DNA from 3 places in the Gordonia sp. 135 genome. Region 2 is predicted to be linked to each of the others. Evidence: predicted binding sites of a transcription regulator. Region 2 holds the regulator's gene; each other region holds the start of a gene.
The links. The regulator LexA, encoded in region 2, represses DNA repair genes until DNA is damaged. The targets are predictions, from matches to a motif close to CGAACANNTGTTCG.

Region 1 (2,265 bases), 1.1 Mb from region 2:
AACGCTGATCCCGTGCTCGTGGAGGACGGCGTGGGTGGCGTCGGAGGAGAAGTCCACCGGCAACGACACCGCGTCGAGCACCGCTGACGGGATACCTTGTTGGGCGGCAAGGAGATTGCGGCCGACGCGGGCGGGTCCCATGGCCGACAGAGCGAGCGCGGGCTCGACCACCGAGTGCGGGATGACGTCGAAACCGCGGGGCGCTCCGAATGCCGGGGCGAGGGCGTTGTACATCTCGGTGGTGGTGAGCGAACGCCGGTCGCCGAGATGGAACACCAATCCGCTGCGTTCGGGGTCCACGGCGATGAGCGCGACCATCGCGGCGGCGACGAAGTCGACGGGCACCATGTTGAGCGTGCCGAGGTCGGGCATCGGCAACCGCAGTCTCGACGGCAGGTGGCCGAGCGCGGCGAGATGCCCGAAGAAGTAGTAGGGACCGTCGATCTTGTCCATCTCGCCGGTTCGCGAGTCGCCGACCACGATCGACGGCCGATACACGCGCCACCGCAGGCCCTCGCGCTCGCGGACGACCCGCTCCGCCTCGAACTTTGTCCGGTGATATGCCGTCGGAAAACCTTGGCCGACTTCGAAATCGGCTTCGGTGAACCGGCCGCGATGATCGCCGGCGACGGCGACCGAGGACACGTGGTGGAACAGGGCGTCGTGGGTGATGGCGAAGTCGGCGACGCGAGAGGTGCCGATGACGTTGGCCGCGCGCTGCGACTCGGCGTCGGCGGCCATGTCGTAGATCGCGGCGAGATGGACCACGTGGTCGAACTCCGGCAGGTCATGCGTGTCGAGGCCGAGGCCCGGGCTGGTCAGGTCCCCGACGACCGGGGTCACCCGACCGGTGGCACCGAGCTCGTCGAGCAGGGCGTCGAACGCCGATCGTGAGGATTCGCGAACCAGGGCGTGGATGGTCGCGCCGGGGTCGACGGTCAGAAGTCGATCGATGACGCGTCGGCCGATGAATCCGCTGCCTCCGGTGATGAAGTAGCTGGTCATGTTGGGATCCCATCATGTGAGCGGGCATGTCGCCCGCTGGATGTCCTCGTCCCCCCGATGGGAGATGGAATCTGTCTGATACTCAGAGTTGCACTTACTTGTGCCGAGCGCAACGACCGCGGGGCGGGAATCGAGATGTCCATTCGAATGCATGTTCGATAGACTGCTCGGGTGGGCTGGGATCAGGGACCACCGACGTGGTCGGAGATGGAGCGGGTGCTCTCCGGTCGGGCACCCGACGGCGGGCGTCCGGGTACCGCTTTCGGCCCCGATGACAGCGACCACGCCATGTTCCCGGGCGACGGCGGCGACAGCCCGGCCTGGTCGCGCAAACGAGGCGCCTACCAGGCGGAGGACATCGCGCGCGGCTCGTCGTCGGTGGCCTATGCCGAACTCCACGCCCACAGCTCGTACAGCTTCCTCGACGGCGCGTCGATGCCGGAGGAGCTGGTCGAGGAGGCGGAACGGCTCGGACTGCAAGCGCTGGCCGTCACCGATCACGACGGCTTCTACGGCATCGTCCGGTTCGCCGAGGCCGCCCGCGAGTTCGGCATGCCGACGGTCTTCGGTGCCGAGCTGTCGCTGGAACCCGACATCGCCCGGAGCGGCCTCAACGATCCACCGGGAGAACACCTGCTGGTCCTCGCCCGCGACGGCGAGGGCTACCGGCGGCTGTCGCGGACCATCGCCGAGGCACACATGGTGGCGGGCGAGAAGGGCTTGCTGCGTTACGACCGCGACGCCCTGTCCGGCGCCGGCGACGGACACTGGCTGATCCTCACCGGCTGCCGGAAGGGCGCGGTCCGGCGGGCGCTGGACCGCGGCGGTGTCCCGGCCGCGGAGATCGCGCTGCGGGAGATGATCGAAACCTACGGTCACGGCAACGTCGTCCTGGAACTCACCGCCCAGGGCATGCCCGACGACGACGAACGCAATGCGGTGCTCGCCGGTCTCGCCGCACGCGCCGGGGTGCCGACGGTCGCCACCACGGGTGCGCACTTCGCCGCACCCCGACGCCGCCGGCTGGCGATGGCGATGGCGGCGGTTCGGGCACGCACCGACATCGAGACCATCGCCGGCTGGATGCCGGGGGTCGCCGGCGCACACCTGCGCAGCGGCGACGAGATGGCCCGGCTGATGCCCGCTCACCTCGACGCGATCGACAACGCGGTCGGCATCGCCGCAGACTGCGCCTTTCGGCTCGGTCTGATCGCGCCGGAGTTGCCGCCGTTCGACGTGCCGGAGGGGTACACCGAGGCC
Region 2 (2,265 bases):
TCGCCGACGGATCGTCGGCCCGTGCGGCCACCGATCATCCGGTGGAGGGCGTCGGACTGTTCCGCACCGAACTGGCCTTCCTCGAACGCGCCGACGAGCCGTCGGTGGAGGAACAGGCGGACATCTATCGCGAGGTGCTCGACGCGTTCGGCGGCCGCAAGGTCGTCATCCGTACGCTCGACGCCGGCTCGGACAAGCCGCTGCGCTTCGTGCACCAGCCCGAGGAGGCCAACCCGGCGCTCGGTGTGCGCGGCGACCGGATCGCCTTGGCACACCCCGAGATCCGTGCCCATCAGCTCGACGCGATCACACGCGCCGCCGAGGGTTCCGAGACGAGCCCCTGGGTCATGGCGCCGATGATCGCCTCACCGGCCGAGGCGGCCGCCTTCGCCGCTCAGGTACGGGAACGCGGACTGGTCGCCGGGGTGATGATCGAGGTCCCCGCCGCCGCGATCCTCGCGCCGGCGATCCTGGCCGAGGTCGACTTCGTCTCGATCGGCACCAACGACCTCACGCAGTACACGATGGCCGCCGACCGGATGTCGGCCGATCTCGCATCGCTGACCGATCCGTGGCAGCCGGCGGTCCTGCACCTCATCGCGACGGTCGCGCGGGCCGGACGGGATCAGGGGAAACCGGTGGGCGTGTGCGGCGAGGCCGCGGCGGACCCGATCCTCGCCTGTGTGCTCGTCGGGTTGGGTGTCACCTCGCTGTCGAGTGCTCCGGTGGCGGCCGCCGCGGTCGGTGCCCGCCTCGGCGGCGTCTCACGGTCGACCTGCGAAAACGCGGCGACAGCCGCGCTCGCCACCACCGATCCGGCTGCGGCGCGCGAGGCTGCCGCCGCGGTTCTCGAGAACGAAGAGGTCAGATACGCCGCATCACGGTGACGACCTTGCCGAGGATCACGGCCTCGTCGCCCGGGATCGGGTCGAACAGCTCGTTGTGCGGCATCAGCCAGACATGACCCTTCTGGCGTTTGAAGGTCTTGACCGTGGCCTCGCCGTCGATCATCGCGGCCACGATGTCGCCGTTGTCGGCCACGTTCTGCTGGCGGACGACCACCCAGTCGCCGTCGCAGATCGCGGCGTCGATCATCGACTCACCGACGACCTTCAGCAGGAACAGCGAACCCTCGCCGACGAGCTCGCGGGGGAGCGGGAAGACGTCCTCGACGGCTTCTTCCGCGAGGATCGGGCCGCCTGCGGCGATCCGGCCGAGCACCGGCACGAAGGTGGGCTCGGGTAGCGCACCACCGGTCGGTGAGGTGGGCGTCGGCGGCTCGCTCGGTGCGATGTTGACCGCTCGCGGACGATTCGCGTCGCGCTTGAGGAGGCCCTTGCGTTCGAGCGTCCGCAGTTGGTGGGCGACGGAGGAGGTCGACGTGAGACCCACCTCGTCACCGATCTCGCGGATGCTCGGCGGGTAACCGCGCTCGCGCACGGATTTGCGGATCACCTCGAGAACTCCGCGCTGCCGCGGCGTCAGCGAGGCCTCGGCCGCCGCCATGTCTGCCGGGGCGACGGGCTCGTCGGCGCCCCGCGCTCCGGTGCGCTTACCGCCGTCATCGCTCATGATCGGGTTCCTCTCGATTCCGAACGTGCTGGTAGATCGCTTGTCTGACGACGACCCTAGCCGAGAATGCCGACCGCATCAAACATTTGTTCGACGTGTTGCGAGACAAGTGTCGGAGTGCCGTGCTACAAATCGAACATCAGTTCATCGAACAGATGATCGACAATCGAACAGTTCGAACGCCGACGACGCAGTCGGAGCACGGACAAGCGTTCGACCGGAAACACGGAGGGCATCATGCGCACCGCCACTCTCATCGACCCCGACCGCTCCACCGATTCGGTCCGTGGTGACGTCCTGGAGCGTCCGCGCCCGATGCGCCGCGGCGACGGCCGCCGGCCCGTCGACGGGCGTCCGGTGCCGGAGTCGGCGGTCCGGGTCCGCCGGGTCGCCTCCACCCGGTGCGCCTCGCCGGTCGGTATGCGGGGTCGTGCACCGGTCGTACCCGTCTCGCGTGTTGCGCATACCGCGCCCTCGGCCGTCATCCGGCGGCGTCGGCGCACGGCGACGGCAATTCTCGCCGGCGTCGGGCTCGCTCTGGCCGTGTGGGTCATCGCGGTCGTCGGTCAGAACTACGCCGCGACGGTCACACCTTCTTCGGTCGGCACCGAGGTCGTACACGTGCGGTCGGGCGACTCGCTGAGCACCATCGCATCGCGCGTCGCCCCCGAGATGCCGCGTGAGGCGGTCGTC
Region 3 (2,265 bases), 160 kb from region 2:
AGGAGGGTCGCGGGCTGCCAGGGCAGTTCGGTGAGGGTGCTGCTCACCACGTACTTGGGGAGGCCGTTCATCCGCCCTGTGAACGGGTCGTCGGGGTCGGTGATCTGCGGCCAGTCGCGGGCGAAGGCCTCGTAAGTTCGACGCCCGAGGAGGAGTCCGCCGGCGAGGTCGAGCCACTCCGACGCCTGCCGGATGAAGGTCTCATCCATGTGCGGCACGAGCCATCCGCCGGCGGTGAAGCCGTCGGAGGTGTCCTCGTCGGCCGACCCGGGGCCCTGGGTGACGCCGTCGAGGGTGATGAATTCGGTGACGGTGATCTTCATTGCCGGGCTTCACTTTCCACCAGTTCGGCGAGCGCCGCGGTCACCGAACCCCAACCGTCGTAGAAGCCGAGTTCATGATGTCGGTCGCGATCGGATGGATTGCCGTGGCGCACGACGACGCTGTACTCGGTTCCGTCGGTGTGTTCGGCGAAGGTGATCTCGGCGGTCATGGGGACCGGCGCCGGTTCCGCGGGTCGCCAGGAGCTGTCGATGGCGTTGGTGAACACCAGACGCTCGGTGGCGTCGACGACGACGAAAACGGCGTCCATGTGCGGGACGAACGTCGCGCCGTCGTCGCTCATTTGCGTGACCAGGGCGCCGCCGGGGCGTGGCTCGAGTCGGTCGACTCGGGTGACGGTCGGGGAGGGCGTCCACCATTTCGCGAGCTGTTCGGGTCGGGTCCACGCATCCCAGATCCGTTGTCGCGGTGCGCGGATGATGCGTTGCAGGGTCAGGTCGAGTTCGGGGTCGATCATGATGTCTCCTCTGGTTCGGTGACGAAGGCTTCGAGTCGGTCGGTGCGTTCGGTCCAGACGATGCGCTGGTGTTCGAGCCAGGTCTGCAGGCGTCGCAGGCGTCGCCGGTCGAGCGTGCACACCCGTGTTCGGCCGGTCTTCTTGGTCATGACCAGTCCGCTGTCCTCGAGGACCCTCAGGTGCTTCATGAACGACGGCAGCGTCATGGGGAAGGGATCGGCGAGTTCGCCGACGCTCGCGGGTCCGCGCCCGAGACGTTCGACGACGGCGCGGCGGGTCGGGTCCGACAATGCGCCGAAGATCTCGTCGAGAGTCGCCGTACGGTTTGCCATGTGGCTAAGTGTCGCACGGCTCGTCACTTAACTCAATGGTTAAGTGAAGGATCGTCTTCGGGTTGTGGATAACTCCGGCGGGCCTGGCGACATCGGCGTACTATCGAATGTATGTACGAATCATCGTCGGGCGGAACATCGGGTCTGTCGACGGACGGTCTACGTGCCCTCCAAGGCCTCCTCGCCGGGATGCCTGCAGGCGTCGACGAGGCCGAGTCGGTGCGGCGGCTGACGCTGCTCGAGGAGATCAAGTCGGCCTGCACTGCGGTCCAGGTGCGTGAGACCGCGAATCTCGACCGGCTACGTGCCGACGATGAGGCGGCACGGAATGTTCCGCAGAAGCGGCGGGGCCGGGGACTCGCCGCCGAAGTCGGGCTGGCACGGAAGGTCTCACCGAAGAAGGGGAGTCAGTACCTCGGGTTCGCTCGTGCTCTGGCACACGAGATGCCGCATACGATGGCAGCACTCACAGACGGTGTACTGACCGAATGGCGTGCCACCATTCTCGTTCGCGAAACCGCTTTTCTGACTCGCGAATCGCGCGAAGAGATCGATCGGCGGGTGTGCGGTGACCGTGCGGAATTGGTGGGTGTGTCCGACCGCGAGATCGAATCGACGGCGAAGCGTCACGCCTACGAACTCGAGCCGGCGGCGGTGGTCGCGCGAAAGGCCAAGGCCGAGAAGAGTCGGCGGGTTAGCGTGCGGCCGGCGCCGGATCTGATGACCCAACTCTCGGCGTTGTTGCCGATGACACAGGGAATCTCCGTATATGCCTCGCTCAAGAAGCACGCCGACTCCATACTCGGTGCCGACGATCGCACGCATGCGCAGATCATGGCCGACACGCTGGTCGAACGTGTCACCGGCCGATCCGCAGCGGAACCGGTTCCGGTGTCGGTAGACATGATCATGTCCGACGAGTGCCTGTTCGGGCTCAACGATTCGGCGGCCGAAGTGAAGGGGTACGGACCGATTCCGGCAGCAGTGGCACGGGAACTCGTCGCCGCGTCGGTGTCGCCCGATGGTGAGACCGCCTCGACGATGCGTCGTATCTATGCACGTCCGTCGGATGGCGCACTGGTGGCGATGGAGTCGAAATCGCGAACCTTCCCGGCCGCGCTCGCACACTTCGTC

Region 1: GKZ92_RS08150 (error-prone DNA polymerase) is a predicted target of LexA. The motif match lies at 1,150-1,163, and genes of this name have one in related genera.
Region 3: GKZ92_RS12320 (DUF222 domain-containing protein) is a predicted target of LexA. The motif match lies at 1,236-1,249, and genes of this name have one in related genera.

What each region holds. Positions count from the first base shown of each region.
Region 1 covers NZ_CP046257.1:1,772,233-1,774,497, forward strand. Annotated here, with positions in the region: gene GKZ92_RS08145 (SDR family oxidoreductase) at 1-1,005, opposite strand, end outside; gene GKZ92_RS08150 (error-prone DNA polymerase) at 1,177-2,265, shown strand, end outside.
Region 2 covers NZ_CP046257.1:2,907,294-2,909,558, reverse strand. Annotated here, with positions in the region: gene GKZ92_RS13095 (putative PEP-binding protein) at 1-887, shown strand, start outside; gene lexA (transcriptional repressor LexA) at 865-1,572, opposite strand; gene GKZ92_RS13085 (LysM peptidoglycan-binding domain-containing protein) at 1,810-2,265, shown strand, end outside.
Region 3 covers NZ_CP046257.1:2,743,843-2,746,107, reverse strand. Annotated here, with positions in the region: gene GKZ92_RS12335 (dihydrofolate reductase family protein) at 1-323, opposite strand, end outside; gene GKZ92_RS12330 (SRPBCC domain-containing protein) at 320-799, opposite strand; gene GKZ92_RS12325 (ArsR/SmtB family transcription factor) at 796-1,131, opposite strand; gene GKZ92_RS12320 (DUF222 domain-containing protein) at 1,321-2,265, shown strand, end outside.